DNA from 4 places in the Pseudomonas sp. TE21435 genome. Region 1 is predicted to be linked to each of the others. Evidence: riboswitches for the same ligand, from Rfam matches in the RefSeq annotation. Region 1 holds a riboswitch; each other region holds the start of a gene.
The links. A riboswitch is a leader RNA that binds a small molecule or an ion and turns the genes downstream of it on or off. The one in region 1 is predicted to bind cobalamin.

Region 1 (4,177 bases):
CGACACCATAGCGCCAGTAACCGACACCGCCATGCAGCGACACCAGGATCACCTTGGCATGGCGCAGCACCTGGTCGACATACAGGTCGACCGAGGCATGGTTCTGCACCTGCATCGGGTTGGCCAGGCGCACGCTGGGGAAATCCGCCGGCAACTGCTCGGCGGTTTCGGCAAGCAGCGCCAGGTGTGAATCACCGCTGCAGAGGATCACCAGTTCGGCGGGGGTCTGGCCGAGGTCGGCGATGCTGTCGTCCGGCACAAAGCCGCCGGGCTGGGTCCGCAGCAGGTGCATGGGTCAGGCGCCCAGGGCCTGGCGCAGGCGCGCTTCCAGCTGGGTCGCGTCCAGGTCCTGGCCGATCAGCACCAGGCGGGTGATCCGTGGCTCCTCGCTGCGCCATGCACGGTCGAAATGCTTGTCGAAGCGGGTGCCCACGCCCTGGATCAGCAGGCGCATCGGCTTGCCGGGAATGGCGGCGAAGCCCTTGGCGCGCAGGATGCCGAACTCGGTAACCAGTTGCGTCAAGGCATCGAGCAGCAGGCTTTCGTCAGCCTCGGGCAGGTCGATGGAGATCGAGTCGAAGGCGTCGTGGTCATGGTCGTCATGGTCATCGCCGTCGTGATGGCTGTCGTGGTGGGTGCGGCGGCCGTCGATATGCGCCTCGGACTCGGCGCCCACGCCCAGCAGCACCTCCAGTGGCAGGCGGCCGCTGCTGGCCTCGATCACCTTGACCGCCGGCGGCAGTTCCTCGGCCACTTCGGCACGGACCTTGGCCAGGCCCTCGGCATCGATCAGGTCGGCCTTGTTCAGTACCACCAGGTCGGCGCTGGCCAGTTGGTCGGCGAACAGTTCGTGCAGCGGCGACTCATGGTCGAGATTAGGGTCGAGCTTGCGCTGGGCATCGACCTGGTCCGGGTAGGCGGCAAAGGTACCGGCGGCCACGGCCGGGCTGTCGACCACGGTGATCACCGCGTCGACCGTGCAGGCGTTGCGGATTTCCGGCCACTGGAAGGCCTGTACCAGCGGCTTGGGCAAGGCCAGGCCGCTGGTTTCGATAAGGATATGGTCGAGGTCGCCGCGGCGCGCCACCAGCTCGCGCATCACCGGGAAGAACTCCTCCTGCACGGTGCAGCACAGGCAGCCATTGGCCAACTCGTAGACGCGGCCATTGGCCTCTTCCTCGGAGCAGCCGATGCTGCATTGCTTGAGGATCTCGCCATCGATGCCCAGCTCGCCGAACTCGTTGACGATCACCGCGATGCGGCGGCCCTGGGCGTTGTCGAGCATATGGCGCAGCAAGGTGGTCTTGCCCGAGCCGAGGAAGCCGGTAACGATGGTGACGGGGAGCTTGGCCAGTGTTTTCATGTCGCGATGCCCTTGGCAGCAATGGCGCGGGCATGCAGGACGACAGCCACGGCCCGTGTCGGCCTGGCTGTTTCGCCACCGGATCACCCCGCCCGGTTGAAAGTCGAAAACGTTGCGAGGCAGGTCTCCTGGCTTGCACCGCCGGCCATCAAAGCCGGTGGGATGGCGCCTTCCCGCGCGTGCGCAGTGGCTGTGCCGAACCCTTCAGTGCCTACAGTTGCGGGGGCAGCCGCGGCTTGTACCGCGTTCCCGTCTTAGCCCGGGCCAGCGCCCGGGAACCTCGAACCGGCAAGGCTACGCAGTGCCTGCCTGGCGGTCAACCGCCGCGGCGATTGACGCAGGCCCGGCCCCGTGATTTGCTAGCGCATTGCGTTCAGGTGCCCCCAACGGGGGTGAAACGGGAAACCGGTGCGTCGCGCCTCCTTGAAGAGGGCGACAAGGCCGGTGCTGCCCCCGCAACGGTAAGCGAGAGAAGCGTCCAGACCACTGTGCCCATCGTGCGGCATGGGAAGGTGGCGCTTGATCGATGGAGCCCCGCTCCACCTCGCCAGCCCGGAGACCGGCCTGACATGCTTGCAGAACACCCCGCGGTGGGCGGGCGCTGTCGTATCACCTGGGCCAGCCGTGCCCGGGGGCGTCGCGCCTGCCCGTTGCCACAACAAAAGCAGCAGAGGAACGCGTCATGCCCATCACCCACGCCAAACCCAGTATCGCCACCCCCGTCAGTCTCAGCCAGCGCCTGATCGTCGCGGTCGGCGCCAGCCTGCTGGGCCTGTGCCTGGTGTACTTCGCCGGTTTCTCGCACATCGAGGCGGTGCACAACGCCGCCCACGACACCCGCCACAGCGCCGCCTTCCCTTGCCACTGAGTACACCCGCATGATCACGCGCATCGCCCGTACCGCGGGTTTCAGCGGCCTGCTCGCCGCCCTGCTGCTGACCCTCCTGCAAAGCTTCTGGGTCGCCCCGTTGATTCTCCAGGCGGAAACCTATGAAACCGCCGCCCCCGCCGCTGAACATCATGAACATGGCGAGGCCGCCGCGCCTCATGAGCACAGCGCCGAGGCCTGGGCACCCGAAGATGGCTGGCAGCGTATCCTGTCCACCACCGGCGGCAACCTGGTGGTCGCCGTCGGCTTCGCCCTGATCCTCGCCGCGCTGTACAGCCTCCGCGCCCCGGGCCGCGTGGCCACCGGCGCACTGTGGGGCCTGGCGGGCTTCGCCGTGTTCTGCCTGGCGCCGACCCTGGGCCTGCCACCGGAACTGCCAGGAACAGCGGCCGCCGACCTCGGCCAGCGCCAGACCTGGTGGATCGGCACCGCCGCCGCCACCGCCGCCGGCCTGGCGTTGCTGGTGTTCGCCCAGCACTGGCTGTTCAAGGTGCTCGGCGTCGCCCTGCTGGTGATCCCGCACCTGATCGGCGCGCCACAGCCAGCGGTTCATGAAAGCCTGGCCCCCGAGGCGCTGGAGACCCAGTTCAAGATCGCTTCGTGGCTGACCAACGCCGCGTTCTGGTTGGCCCTGGGCCTGCTCAGCGCCTGGTTGTTCCGCCGCTCCAGCCAGCACTGATGCGCGACCTTGCTCCCCAGCCGGCGTTGTATGCCGGCTTTGGTTGCCGCCGTGGCTGTCCGGTCGAGACGCTCGCGGTGCTGCTGCGCCAGACCCTGACCAACCACGCCCTGCCCCTGTCGGCGCTGAAGGCAATCGCCAGCATCGAACCCAAGGCGCGCGAGCCCGGCCTGCTGGCACTGGCCGAGCGGCTCGGGTTGCCGTTCATCTGCTTCGACAGCAGCCACTTGTCGACCTTCGAAGCGCTGCTCAGTCAGCGCTCGACAACGGTGTACGCCCAGACCGGCTGCTGGGGCGTCGCCGAAAGCGCAGCCCTGGCCCTGGCCGGCCGTACCGGCGTTGCGCCGCGCCTGCATGTGCCAAGGCAAAGGCTCGGCGGCGCTACCCTGGCCCTGGCCATCGGCGGATAATCCGCCTCTTTACCTGCAAGGAACCTCCATGACGGTCTATTTCATCGGTGCCGGCCCCGGCGATCCCGAGCTGATCACGGTCAAGGGCCAGCGCCTTGTCCGACAGTGCCCGGTAATCATCTACGCAGGCTCGCTGGTACCTGCTGCAGTGCTCGAGGGGCATCAGGCGCACACCGTCATCAACAGCGCCGAGCTGCACCTGGAGCAGATCATCGAGGCCATGCGCCAGGCCCATGCCAACGGCCAGGACGTGGCCCGCGTGCACAGCGGCGACCCTAGCCTGTACGGCGCCATCGGCGAACAGATCCGCCACCTGCGTGAGTCGGGCATCGATTACCAGATCATCCCCGGAGTCACCGCCACTGCCGCCAGCGCCGCGCTGCTGGGTTGCGAGCTGACACTGCCGGACGTGGCGCAGACGGTGATCCTCACCCGCTACGGCGACAACTCGCCGATGCCCGCCGGTGAACAGCTGGCCGATCTGGCCCGCCATGGCAGCACCCTGGCCATCCACCTGGGTGTACGCCACCTGCCGCGTATCGTCGAGCAACTGCTGCCCCACTATGGCGCCGACTGCCCCATTGCCGTGGTCCATCGTGCCACCTGGCCAGACCAGGATTGGGTCAAGGGCACCCTGGCGGACATCGTCGAGCGCCTGGCAGCCAAGGGCTTCCGGCGTACCGCGCTGATCCTCGTCGGTCATGTCCTGGGCGATGCCCCGTTCGCCGACTCGGCCCTGTACCGCGCCGGTCACGCCCATCTCTACCGCCCCGGCCCGTGAAGCGATTGCCGAGTGAGCGTGGGCGGCGCACACTGGGCCTTCCAACTGGATGGAA
Region 2 (4,177 bases), 840 kb from region 1:
CACGCCGCAGATCAAGCGCTTCACCCTGGCCCGCGCCGACGGCGCCGCCCTGCCCGCCTTCAGCGGTGGCAGCCACGTGATCGTGCAGATGCAATCCGCCTGCGGCAGCCAGTTCAGCAATGCCTACTCGCTGATGAGCGACCCGCGCCAGTTGCACAGCTACCAGATCGGCGTGCGGCTCGAGGAGCAGTCCAAGGGCGGTTCGGCGTTCATGCACAACCAGGTAGCGGTGGGCAGCGAGCTGACCATCTCCACCCCCAACAACCTGTTCGCCCTGGACGCCGATGCCGGGCGCCATGTGCTGATCGCCGGCGGCATCGGCATTACCCCGTTCCTGGCGCAGTTGCACGAGCTGGAAGGGGGCGCCACCCCCTACGAGCTGCACTACGCCTTCCGCGCCCCGGAACACGGCGCCTTCCAGGGCGACCTGGAACAAGGCCCGCATGCCGGCAACACGCGGTTCTACATCGACAGCCTGGACCGCAAGCTCGACCTCGCCGCGCTGTGCGCGGGCCTGGCCGATGACGCCCACCTCTATGTGTGCGGGCCCAAGCCGCTGATCGACGCGGTGATCGCCACCGCCGCCGCCGCTGGCATCGCCGAATCGCGGGTGCACTGGGAACAGTTCGCCGCCGCCGCGCCGGCCACAGGTGCGGCCTTCACGGTGGTGCTGGCCCGTTCAGGCACCGAGCTGGCAGTCGAGGCAGGCATGACCATCCTGCAGGCCATCGAGAAGTCCAAGGCCGCGAAGGTCGAGTGCCTGTGCCGCGAAGGCGTGTGCGGCACCTGCGAGACGGCGATCCTCGAAGGCGAGGCCGAGCATTTCGACCAATACCTCAGCGACGAGGAAAAGGCCGCGCAGCAGAGCATGATGCTGTGCGTGTCGCGGGCGCGCTCGGCGCGGTTGGTGCTGGATCTCTGAAGCCAGATCGCGTCCCAACGGGGCGAACGATACCATCGCGGCGCAGGCCCGCTCCAGGAATAGCGCATGAGCTGGAGCGAGCGTGCCGCGATGGCGTCAGGCGCCTCGATGTAAATGCAGGCCAGTGGATTGAAAAATTGTTATGAGATAACATTTTACTTCCACTGTTTGCGACTTTTTTCAATGGCCAGCCCCCAACTCCCCCAACGCCTGCAAAGCATCGACGCCCTGCGTGGCCTGGTGATCCTGTTCATGCTGCTGGATCACGTGCGCGAAACGTTCTTCCTGCACCGCCAGGTCAGCGACCCGATGACCATCGACGCCACCGAACCCAGCCTGTTCGCCAGCCGCACCCTGGCGCACCTCTGCGCGCCGGTGTTCGTGCTGCTTACCGGGCTATCGGCCTGGTTGTATGGCGAAAAGCACCAGGGCCGTGGCGATGTCTCGGTGTTCCTGTTCAAGCGCGGTCTGTTCCTGGTGGTGCTGGAATTCACCCTGGTCAACTTCGCCTGGACCTTCCAGTTGCCTCCGAGCGTGATCTACCTGCAGGTGATCTGGGCCATCGGCCTGAGCATGCTCGCCCTGTCACTGCTGGTGTGGCTGCCGCGCCCGGCGCTGCTCGCCCTCGGCGCGCTGATCGTCGCCGGTCACAACCTGCTCGATGGCCTGCACTTCAGGCCGGAATCGGCGCTGCATGTGCCATGGGCGATCCTGCATGAGCGCAGTTGGCTGGAGGTAGGCGAACATCTGCGCCTGCGCACGTCCTACCCGCTGTTGCCGTGGATCGGCGTGATCGCCCTGGGTTATGGGCTCGGGCCGTGGTTTGCCCGGGGCAGCGACGCCGGCAAGCGCCAGCAGCGTCTGCTATGGGCCGGCGCGGGCCTGCTGCTTGGGTTCGTCGCGCTGCGCCTGCTCAATGGCTACGGCGAAGCCCCCTGGAGCCTCTACGCCCGCGTCGGGCAGACGCTGATGAGCTTCTTCAATATCACCAAATACCCACCGTCGCTGCTGTTCCTGGCCCTGACCCTTGGCGTCGGCCTGCTCCTGCTGCGCGGCTTCGAGCGTGCCGGCGACGCCCGCTGGATCGGCCCGCTTGCGGTGTTTGGCGCAGCGCCGATGTTCTTCTACCTGCTGCACCTGTATGCGCTCAAGCTGCTGTACGTGGCCTGCGTGGCACTGTTTGGCCTGAACCAGGGCCGCTATTTCGGTTTCGATGGCATCGGGGCGGTATGGCTGACCGCCGTGCTGCTGCCACTTGTCCTGTACCTGCCGGTGCGCTGGTTCGCCCGGCTGAAAGCGCGACGGCGCGATATCGCCTGGCTCAAGTACCTGTAAAAGCGTTTTCACCCGACAGCCCGATGGTCTACCATGCCGCCCGCCGGTTTCCACACGGAATCAAAAGGGAATCCCGGGCTCGCCACTGGCGATCCAAAGGGAACTGCCCCCGCAACTGTAGGTGCCGAGCCTGCGCCATCGATGCCACTGGGTCTGCCGACCCGGGAAGGCTGGCGCCGGCCTGGACGCACCAGTCAGGAGACCTGCCGGCACGCATTCACCAACCGGCGGGGTGTCCGGGATGGTCATCCGCCCTGGCCGCGTGCTTGCGCAGGCTGCCGGGCGATGCCTGTCCGTGGGCCATTCCGTGCACCACCCAGGAGATCGCCCCACCATGCCGCACCGCCTCGCCGCCCTCCTCGCCGGCCTGTCCCTGTCGGGCCTGGCCCACGCCAGCGCCACCCAGTACCCGCTGACCGTCGACAACTGCGGCATGCCGCAGACCTTCACCCAGGCCCCGCAACGGGCGGTGACCGTCGGCCAGGCCGGCACCGAGCTGCTCTATGCCCTGGGCCTCGGTGAGCGGCTGGCGGGCACCTCGCTGTGGTTCAACAACGTGCTGCCGGAATTCAAGACGCAGAACGACAAGGTCCCGCGTCTGGCCGACAACGAACCGAGCTTCGAGGCGGTGGTCGGCAAACGTCCGCAACTGGTAACGGCGCAGTTCGAGTGGATGATCGGCGCCCAGGGCGCGGTCGGCACCCGCGAGCAGTTCCAGGAGCTGGGCATCCCCACCTACCTGCTGCCCTCGGACTGCGAGGGCAAGGACAACCTGGTGGGCGCCGACGGCACCCGCCTGCAGCCGTTCAAGGTGCAGAGCATCTACAAGAGCGTCAGCCAGCTGGCCGAGATCTTCGACGTGCAGGAACGTGGCGCGCGCCTGAATGCCGAGCTCCAGGGCCAGCTGGAACAGGCCAGGCAGCGCCTGGCCGGCCAGGACCTGGCGCACACCAGCGCGCTGTTCTGGTTTTCCAGCGCCGACCTCAAGACCGACCCCTATGTCGCCGGCCGCCAGGGCGTGGCCGACTACATGCTGCAGACCCTCGGCGTGCGCAACGTGGTCGAATCCAGCGAAGAATGGCCTACCGTGGGCTGGGAGACCCTGGCCAGGGCCAACCCCACCTGGCTGATCGTCGCGCGCATGGACCGCCGTCGCTACCCGGCCGACGACTACCAGAAAAAACTCGACTTCCTGCGCAGCGACCCGGTCACGCGCAATATGGACGCGGTCAAGCACGGCCGCATCATCGTCCTCGATGCCGACGCCATGCAGGCCGGCATCCGCCTGTTCCGCGGCCTGGACGTGCTGTCCAGCGCCTTCGCCAGCGGTAAAGCACCCCAGTCATGAACCGCCTGCTGCCCATCAGCCTCTTTGCCTTGCTCGCCCTGTGCCTGGCCATGCTTGCCGGGATTGCCATCGGCGAGACCCGAGTCGGCGCCGAGGCGATCTGGCAGGTGCTGGCCAACCAGCTGTGGCAGGCCGGCCATGCCGTCGACCCGATCGACGCCGGCATCGTCTGGAACTACCGCCTGCCGCGCACCCTGGTCGCCGCCGCTTGTGGCGCGGGGCTGGCGACCTGCGGGGTGATCCTCCAGGCGCTGCTGCGCAACCCGCTGGCCGAACCGTATCTGCTGGGCCTGTCGGCCGGTGCCTCGACCGGTGCGGTGGCGGTGGGGTTGTTCGGCCTGGGCGGCGCGGTGCTGTCGCTGTCGGCAGGCGCCTTCATCGGCGCGCTGGCGGCATTCGCCCTGGTGCTGCTGCTGTCGCGCGCCAGTGGCAGCCGCCATGACAACGCCCAGGTGATCCTCGCCGGCATCGCCGGCTCGCAGCTGTTCAACGCGCTCACCGCCTTTCTCATCACCAAGTCGGCCACCGCCGAGCAGGCCCGCGGCATCCTGTTCTGGCTGTTGGGCAACCTC
Region 3 (4,177 bases), 310 kb from region 1:
GGCATGGCAACATCCTGTCGGGCAGCCGGGTCACGTTTGACAATGCCAGCCTTACCCTCCCCTGTCCATCAGCCTCAAAAGTGAAACCGCTTGGCCCTGAACTGGCATTTTTGCCAGTAGACACTCCTGCGCTGGAATTCCATCTTCAGTTGTCACTCTCGCACCCTATTGGAGTATGAACATGACCACCGAAGCAGCTCAGGAAATCGGCATCACAATCTATGGCCAGAACAGCACCTCGGCCAACGCTCTGAAAGTGTATCGACAAGATTGGTTCGATGAAGGATTTGGTTTTGCTATCGAAGCAGTCAGCGACGTAAAACCAGACCAAGCGCAACTTTGGCTGAAGCTGACCGGCTACTGGTGCCCCCAACCTGGCGACTATCTTCTCAGTAATGAAGATCAGGATGAAAAGCCTCACATCCTCATCGAGTTTGGCTACTTCGGCCATACGATCAAGGCAATCGAGGCCGGAACATTCGAACTTCATACGATTGACTATGAAAAACGTTCGTTGACCGGCCGGTTCGAGTTCCCCGTAGAACTGGATAATGCTGGTTTCGACATCGAAAGCTGGGACTTCGATGTCGCAGCCCATACCTGATCAACCTTGCTGGTGCGCCTGGCGCTTGAGCTTCTCGGTGTCGACCCGCACAAATACCGAATCGGCGGTGACCGTCAGTACATCCCTGGCCCAGACCTCGCAGATCACCCGGGTCTTGCGCCCCAGCTCACCCTCGACCCGGGCCTTGAGCAGCAGTTCGACGCCCATGGGCGTGGGCTTGAGGTAGGTCAGGCCAAGCTGGCCGGTGACGCAGTCGATACGCGGCAGGCTGCCAGGTTCGCGGCCTTCGGCACGGTAGTGACAGGCCATGGCGGTCCAGTTGGAGTGGCAGTCGACCAGCATGGCCAGCAGGCCACCGTAGACCAGGCCGGGCCAGCCGGTGAAGGTCGGGTCGGGGGTATGCCGGCACCACAGGTGGATGCCGTCGGCGTCCCAGTGGCTCTGCACATGCAGGCCGCTGGGGTGGGAACAGCCGCAGCCGTAGCAGATGCCTTCGGGGGCGGCGAGTTGTTGCAGGGACAGGGCTTGCTCGGTCATACGCGTCCTTGGCTTGTTGGTGTTGGATAAGGAGGCTGGCTACCGATGGTAGCGCCCTGCGCGGCCTGCGCCAATGCACGAGGCCTGCCCGCAGACAACGCTGGCCTGACGGTAACCGCTCTGAACCGCGATTCAGCCACACTCAGCCCACCCATCCAGACGATTGACTCCCTGCCCGTTCGGTGGTCAGATGCGCGCCAGTTTCAGGTGCCCTGCGCCGCCGCGCGCAAGGTGAAACGGGAAGCCGGTGAGTCGATACCACGACAAGTCCGGCGCTGCCCCCGCAACGGTAAGCGAGCGAACCCTTCGACAGACCACTGTGCACACGCATGGGAAGGTGAAGGTTTCATGCCCCTCGCAAGCCCGGAGACCGGCCTGAGGCTTCACTTGGCAACCCGCGGTGGGCGGGCGCAGGCCGGTATTCGCGTGCGCGCCTGCGCGCGCTTCGCCGTTGCGTGTTTTCCACCGGGATCCATTCTTTCCTGCAGCAGTGGAACGACATGTCCCGTATCAACAAGCTTCACACCCTGGCGGCCTGCCTGGCCGTGTCCCTGCCGGCGCTGGCCGACGAGCAGCCCAGCCCTGCGCTCACCCTGCCCTCCACGGCGATCACCGACAGCCGCGACCCGCAGACCGTCGACCTGGCCACCCCCACCCAGGCCGGTTCACGCCTGAACCTCAGTGCCCTGGAAACCCCGGCGAGCACCAGCAGCATCACCGCCGCGCAGATTCAGCAGCGCAACAACACCACGGTGCAGGATGCCGTGACCCGCTCGCCGGGCATCACCTTCATCGGTACCCCTGGCGATGGCGGCACCGGCTTGTCGGCGCGCGGTTTCACGGGCCAGAGTTCGGTGATGACCCTGTTCGACGGGTCGCGCCTGTACGCCGGTGCCGGCACCCTCACCTACCCGGTCGATCCCTGGATGGTCGAGCGTATCGATGTGATCCGTGGGCCTGCCTCGGTGCTGTATGGCGAAGGCGCCACCGGGGCAACGGTCAACGTGATTCCGAAAAAGCCCTTCAGCGGTGATATCCGCAACCACCTGCGCCTGGGCTATGGCTCCTGGGACCGCCAGCAACTGGGGCTGGACAGCGGCGGCAGCCTGAGCGAGCGCCTGAGCTACCGCGCCACCCTGAACCAGCAGGCGGGCAACGGCTGGGTCGACCGCACCGATTCGCGCAGCCTGGCGTTTTCCGGCGCGCTGCGCTTCGATGCCAGTGACGACCTGAGTTTCACCTTGTCCCACGAACGCGGCGACGCGCAACCTGCCAACTACTACGGCACGTCGCTGATCGACGGCCATCTGCGCAGCAGCGTGCGCAACAAGAACTACAACGTCAGCAATGACGAACAGCGCTACCACGATGAGTGGACACGGCTGACCAGCGACTGGAACATCAGCGACAGCATCAGCGCCAGCAACCAGCTGTACTACATCAAGAGCCGTCGCCACTGGCGCAATGCCGAGGAATACGCCTGGGATGCCGGTGTGATCCAGCGCGGCAGTTTCCTGGAGATCAAGCACAACCAGGAGCAGATCGGCGACCGCCAGAGCTTCACCTTCGATCACTCGCTGTTCGGCCTGGCCAGCAAGACCGTGGTGGGCGCCGAGTACAACAAGATCCGCTTCAACATTGACAGCAACTCGCCCTACGAAGATGGCTACACCGACTCGCTCGACCCTTGGCGGCCGGCACCCGGCGGGTTCCACAGTGCCGATCCGACGCGCCCGCAGACGCTGTCGAAAACCAGCACCTTCTCGCTGTTCGCCGAAAACCGCACGCAACTGACCGAGCGCCTGTCGCTGGTCACCGGCATACGCCGCGACCAGAACCACATCGACCGCAACGACCTGGTGAAGGACACTCGCGAAGACCAGAGCCTGCGTGGCGGCAACTGGCGCGCCGGCCTGGTGTACGCGCTGACTGACGATCTGTCGGTGTACGGCCAGTACTCCACCAGCGAGGATGGTGTCGGTGACCTGCTGACCCTGCGCCCGGAGCAACGCCTTGAACTGACCGAAGCCAAGCAGACCGAATTCGGCCTCAAGCAACGGTTCTGGGACGGACGCGGCGAATGGACGTTGGCGGCCTACCACATCGTCAAGAAGAAGCTGCCGGTGTACGACGTGGTCTCCAAGCGCAGCCAGCAGGCAGGCCAACAGACCTCCGATGGCCTGGAGGCAAGCCTGGAGCTGGCTCTGGGCAATCAATGGCAACTGTCGGGCAACGCAGCCTTGGTGCGCGCCAAGTACGATGATTTCACTCAACTCAGCCGAGGCGTTTCCTACGACCGGTCTGGCAACCACCCGCAGGACGTCCCACGTCGAACCGCCAACCTGTGGCTGAGCAAAGGCTTCGGGCAAAGCGTCGACACCGGTATTGGCCTGCGCTACGTAGACGCCCGCTATACCAGCGCCGCCAATGACCAACGCGTGCCGGGCTACACCGTGGTCGATGCCAACATCGGCTGGCAGGTGCTGCCCGACGTGCGCCTGGGCCTGCAGGTGAACAACCTGTTCGATCGCGAGTACGCCCAGTCGAGCTACAGCGGCGAACAGTGGCTGCTGGGCGCGCCGCGCTCGTATTTCGCCACGGTGGACTACAGCTTCTAGATCGGCCAGGTAACAGCGTGAGAGCGGGCTTGCCCCGCTCCCACAAGAGCCCAGGTCTGACGGCCATCGCGTCGTGCTTGAACATCATCGCGCCAACTGCTCGACTAGGGCCTACGCCCCGTCCACAAGCAGCGCGCCATGACCGACATCCCGCAGATTCCCGCAGCGCCCGTGCACGCGCTTGACCAGCCGCGCACCTTGCTGTTCCTCGCCTACCCGCAGATGGGCCTGCTCGACCTCAGCGGCGCGCAGACGGTGTTCTGGGCCGCGACCAAGGCCCGTGCTGCGCGCGGCCTACCCGGCTACCGGGTGGTCACCGCCAGCCTCGAAGGGGGCCTGGTCCCCACCGCTGAAGGCCTGGCCGTCGCCACCGAGCCACTGGCGCCCTGGCTGCACGAGCCCTTCGACACGCTGGTCGTGCCCGGAGCCCCGGAGATCGTCCGCACCCTCCCTGATC
Region 4 (4,177 bases), 100 kb from region 1:
AGCCGCGCGTAGTGGCGTGGGCCGTCACCGCTGTTGAGCGCCTTGTTGAAGCCGACCGAGGTTTCCATCGTGTCGTAGCGCCCGTAGCTGACGCGGCCCTCGAAGGTGTCCTCGTCGCGGTTGGCCAGTTTGGTGATCATGTTCAGGCTGCCGCCCACGGCGCCGCTGCCGTTGAGGAACGACGACGGCCCGCCGAGCAGTTCGACACGGTCGTAGATCCATGCCCCGACCGGGCGCCCGGCGGCGCCGTACTGCAGGTTGATGCCATTGAACAACTGGCTGACCTGGGCACCGTTGAAACCACGGTACGACACGTAGCCGCCCCAGCCGGGCGGTGCCGAGGCGTTGACCCCGGGCAGGGCGTTGGCGGCGTCCTGGAAGTTACGCGCGCCGATGCGTTCCATGGTCTTGCGGTCGGCGACGCTGACCGAGGCCGGGTTTTCGCGGGCGCTGAGGTTGAGCCGCGAGCCGCTTGCGATAGGCCGGTCGAGGTCCAGGGTGGTGGCTTCTTTGGGGGCGGCGGTGGCCGTGACGTTGCTGGCGGGCAGGGTGAGGGTGTCGTCCTGCGCCCAGGCGCAGGTTGCGCTGCCAACGAGCAGCGCCAGAGTGGTCATGCGGAACATGCAAGGCTTCCTGGCTGAAATCAATGAGCGCACGCCCGCTGCCGATCAGGCAGCACGAGAGCGTGGCGATGTCAGAACGCGAGAAGCGAAGCGGGAGAGGCGCGGGGATTGACCAGGGGCCAACGCTGCTTGGGCAGGGTCGGCGCGGGTTGTCTGGGTAAGGGTTTGCTCGACTCCCCGGCGAGCAGGGCCAGCAGGCCGAAGAACACCGCCAGCAGGGTGGCGCTGAACAGGCTGGCGATCACGCAGTCGCCGCCGGCGGGCAGCACCGGGTCGGTGACGTCCTGATCGCCCTTGAACACGCCGCTGCTGTCGGCCGCGCACCAGGCGGCGTCATCCAGGCCGGCCAGGCGCAAGCCTGCCATCTGTCCATGGCCCATGGCGCACAGCAACGAGCCGAACAGGATGCTGAAATACAGCACCCAGGCGACTTGCGATCGTGTGTGGCGGGCCAGCTTCATCGGCAAAGCTCGAAGGGAATGGGAATAGATTGGGCGTGCGGATTCTACAACTTTTGACACATCTGCCTAGAGTGATTGGCAGATAAAAAACACGCGAAACGATTCACCGGCCTTTGCTTGACGCACCTTGCCCCAAGGTGTTCAGATGCCGACCGATTTCAGGTGTCCCATGCCGCCGCGCATGGGGTGAAACGGGAAACCGGTACGCGCTTCGCGCCAGTCCGGTGCTGCCCCCGCAACGGTATGCAAGTGATGCCTTCGACAGACCACTGTGGCCCGCGCGTCATGGGAAGGTGAAGACATCTTGTCTTGCGAGCCCGGAGACCGGCCTGGAATGTTGTAGGCAAACTCCTGCGGTGGGCGGGCATGGGCCGGTATTGGCGTGTGCGCGATCCGTGCTCCTGCGTGCTTCTGCGAAAGTCACTTTCGAGAAGAGCATGATTGCTGTGATTCACTCCCGACGTCGTTTCCCCAAGGCCCGGACCTTGTTCCTGGGCTGCCTGGCCAGCCCCCTGGCACTGGCCGAAAACACCCCCCTGATCCTCGACCAGCAAATCGTCGCCGCGCCGTCGGTGGAGTCGACCACGGTCGCCGCCATGGCCCAGTACGGCAGCAAGGTCGAGATCATTAGCCGCGAGCAGATCGAGCGCGCCGGCCCCGGCGCCGACATTACCCGGGTGATGCAGATGTTCATCCCCGGCTTCTATGTCGCGCCGAAGAACGGCCCGTTCGACTACGGCACCTACTCGCTGCTCGGCGGGCGCAACGACGACACCCTGATCCTGCTCGACGGTGTACGCCTGAACAACCGCCTGTACGGCGGCCTGTACCTGGACACCCTGCCGGCCAACGCGGTGGAGCGCATCGAGGTGCTCAAGGGCGGCCAGAGCCTGTTGTTCGGCACCCAGGCCGTGGCGGGAGTGATCAACATCGTCACCCGCAGCCCGCAACGCCGTCAGGCTTCAGGTGAGGTCAACCTGGGCCTGGACAGCTTCGCCGGCAGCAGCAAGGACGCCCGCGTCGAGCAGATCTTCAGCAATGGCTTCGGCGACCTGGGCCTGCTGGCCTATGTCAGTCACAACGTCTCCGACGGTTACCAGCCGTTTCGCAACCGCGACTACAGCGGCAACGTCAGCGACAAGAAGCGCGGCTACGAGGTGACCACCTTCGGCGGCAAGGCGATCCAGGCCTTCGGCGACGATGCGCGGCTGGAGCTGTTCTACCAGTACACCGACGCCAACCTCGATTTCGCCCGACCGGTGAACAATTACAAGACCACCAATGACCGCGTGCAGCAGATCGCCACGGCCACCTTCGAACAGCGCATCAGCGAACGCCTGAGCTACTTCGTCAAGGGCCACGTCAACGACTGGGACACTCGCTACACGCGCATCAACAACCGCGCCGACGGCTCCCGCGACGTGGTCAACCACAACGACTACTGGGGCTTCACCGATTGGGGCGTGCAGGCCGAGGGCAAGGCCGAACTCGACGGCGGCCACGTGCTGGTGTTCGGTTCCGACAACCAGTGGTTCAAGGGCCAGGACGACGTGCTGGTGATCGACGACAACGAGGCCCAGGCCAATGCGTTGTACGCCCAACTGCGGCCCAGGATCGAGACCTTGCCCAACTGGCACCCGAGCCTCGGCCTGCGCCACGAGGCCATGAGCGGCGGCGACAGCGCCACCGTCGGCATGCTCACCTCGCTGTACGACCTGAACGACAACTGGCAACTGCGCGGCCAGTATGGCAGCGCCTACAAGTTGCCGAACGCCGAGCAGCTGTTCGTCAACGAGCCAGGCGACGAGATCGGCAACCGCGACCTCAAGCCCGAGAAGAGCCGCAATGCCGAGCTTGGCCTGGACTACCACGGCCTGCTGCTGGAGCGTGAATTCAGCGCCAGCGTCACCGTGTTCCGCCGCAAGATCACCGACTTGATCACCCTGGACGGTAGCCAGTGGGTCAACGGCCAGGGGCAGGTACAGATGCGTGGCTTCGAGGCCGATGCGCGTATCCAGCTTGACGATCAATGGAGCCTGCAGGCCGACATGACCCGCAACCTCACCGAGTCGCGCACCGGGGCAACGATCAACGACGTGCCGAGTTTCTTCGCCCGTTCGCGGCTCGGCTACGAATCGGCAGACCGCAGGTGGGGGGCCGGGGGCGCCATTCGCTATATCCGCGACGTGGTCAGCTCCAAAGGCGTCGACTACGGCCATTACTCGGTGGTCGACGCCGATGCTTATCGCTACCTGGACGGCGCCCGCCAGCACCGGCTGAGCCTGCTGGTGGAGAACCTGTTCGACCGCGACTATGTCACCAGTCGGGCGAGTAACGTTGACAATCTCGGGCGGCCGTTCACCAGCGAACTGCGCTACACCTACACCTTCTGAGGGGCGTGAGCATGGACTACCAGCGCGTGTTGTTCGTCGGCCCCGGCCTGGGTGGCGGCTCGGCGGCGGAAGCTTTTGGCGCCGAGATTCGTGACCTGCGTGGCCACGAGGCGGGCCGGGATATCGTCGACACCCTGGAGGGGTTCGACGGGCTCTGGGCGGTGGTCCGCGAGGCCCTCGACCAGGGCGTGGAACGCCTGCTGGTGGTGGACCTGGAACCCACCTCGGACAGCGCCTACCTTGACTGGCTGCGCGATGAGCTGGGGCGCCTGGCGCAAGGTCGGGCCGGCGTCTGGGTCACGGCCCAGGCCCTGGGGCGGCGCGGCCTGGATGCGCGAGCGGCCTGTGCCAGCATCGACGAACCTGTCCGCCACCTGGCGTGCGACCAGGTCAACGCGGTGGCCAGCGACCCGGACTGGTCGCGGGTGCCCGAGCATGCCCGCCAGGTGTTCCTCTGCACCGGCCCCCGTTGCGTGCGGCGCGGCGCCTTGCCGTTGTGGAAACGCCTGCGCCGGCGGTTGCTGGAGCGTGACCTGATCGAGACCCCGGGTGGCGTGCTGCTGACCCGCACCGGTTGCCAGTTTCCCTGCAACCTGGGGCCAGTGTTGACGGTGCATCCGGACGGCTGCTGGTATCGGGTACGTGATGATCGGGAGGTGGAGGAATTGGTGGAAACGCATCTGCAGGGTGGAAGGATCGC

Region 2: it holds a riboswitch for cobalamin, as region 1 does, so the genes downstream of both, ACZ9C1_RS03705 (ABC transporter substrate-binding protein) here and ACZ9C1_RS07425 (CbtB domain-containing protein) in region 1, are expected to answer to the same signal.
Region 3: it holds a riboswitch for cobalamin, as region 1 does, so the genes downstream of both, ACZ9C1_RS08730 (TonB-dependent receptor) here and ACZ9C1_RS07425 (CbtB domain-containing protein) in region 1, are expected to answer to the same signal.
Region 4: it holds a riboswitch for cobalamin, as region 1 does, so the genes downstream of both, ACZ9C1_RS06990 (TonB-dependent receptor plug domain-containing protein) here and ACZ9C1_RS07425 (CbtB domain-containing protein) in region 1, are expected to answer to the same signal.

The regions. Positions count from the first base shown of each region.
Region 1 is NZ_JBWBQZ010000001.1:1,652,134-1,656,310, forward strand. Features, by position in the region: gene cobN (cobaltochelatase subunit CobN) at 1-292, opposite strand, end outside; gene cobW (cobalamin biosynthesis protein CobW) at 296-1,363, opposite strand; cobalamin riboswitch at 1,465-1,661, opposite strand; cobalamin riboswitch at 1,723-1,945, shown strand; gene ACZ9C1_RS07425 (CbtB domain-containing protein) at 2,046-2,231, shown strand; gene ACZ9C1_RS07430 (CbtA family protein) at 2,242-2,931, shown strand; gene ACZ9C1_RS07435 (cobalamin biosynthesis protein) at 2,931-3,341, shown strand; gene cobM (precorrin-4 C(11)-methyltransferase) at 3,370-4,122, shown strand.
Region 2 is NZ_JBWBQZ010000001.1:810,540-814,716, reverse strand. Features, by position in the region: gene ACZ9C1_RS03715 (PDR/VanB family oxidoreductase) at 1-922, shown strand, start outside; gene ACZ9C1_RS03710 (acetyltransferase domain-containing protein) at 1,106-2,257, shown strand; cobalamin riboswitch at 2,285-2,482, shown strand; gene ACZ9C1_RS03705 (ABC transporter substrate-binding protein) at 2,592-3,605, shown strand; gene ACZ9C1_RS03700 (FecCD family ABC transporter permease) at 3,602-4,177, shown strand, end outside.
Region 3 is NZ_JBWBQZ010000001.1:1,958,309-1,962,485, forward strand. Features, by position in the region: gene ACZ9C1_RS08715 (N-acetyltransferase family protein) at 1-5, opposite strand, end outside; gene ACZ9C1_RS08720 (hypothetical protein) at 182-604, shown strand; gene ACZ9C1_RS08725 (PaaI family thioesterase) at 605-1,102, opposite strand; cobalamin riboswitch at 1,291-1,495, shown strand; gene ACZ9C1_RS08730 (TonB-dependent receptor) at 1,603-3,720, shown strand; gene ACZ9C1_RS08735 (GlxA family transcriptional regulator) at 3,859-4,177, shown strand, end outside.
Region 4 is NZ_JBWBQZ010000001.1:1,551,052-1,555,228, reverse strand. Features, by position in the region: gene ACZ9C1_RS07000 (TonB-dependent receptor) at 1-623, opposite strand, end outside; gene ACZ9C1_RS06995 (DUF2946 family protein) at 695-1,084, opposite strand; cobalamin riboswitch at 1,228-1,431, shown strand; gene ACZ9C1_RS06990 (TonB-dependent receptor plug domain-containing protein) at 1,522-3,477, shown strand; gene ACZ9C1_RS06985 ((2Fe-2S) ferredoxin domain-containing protein) at 3,489-4,177, shown strand, end outside.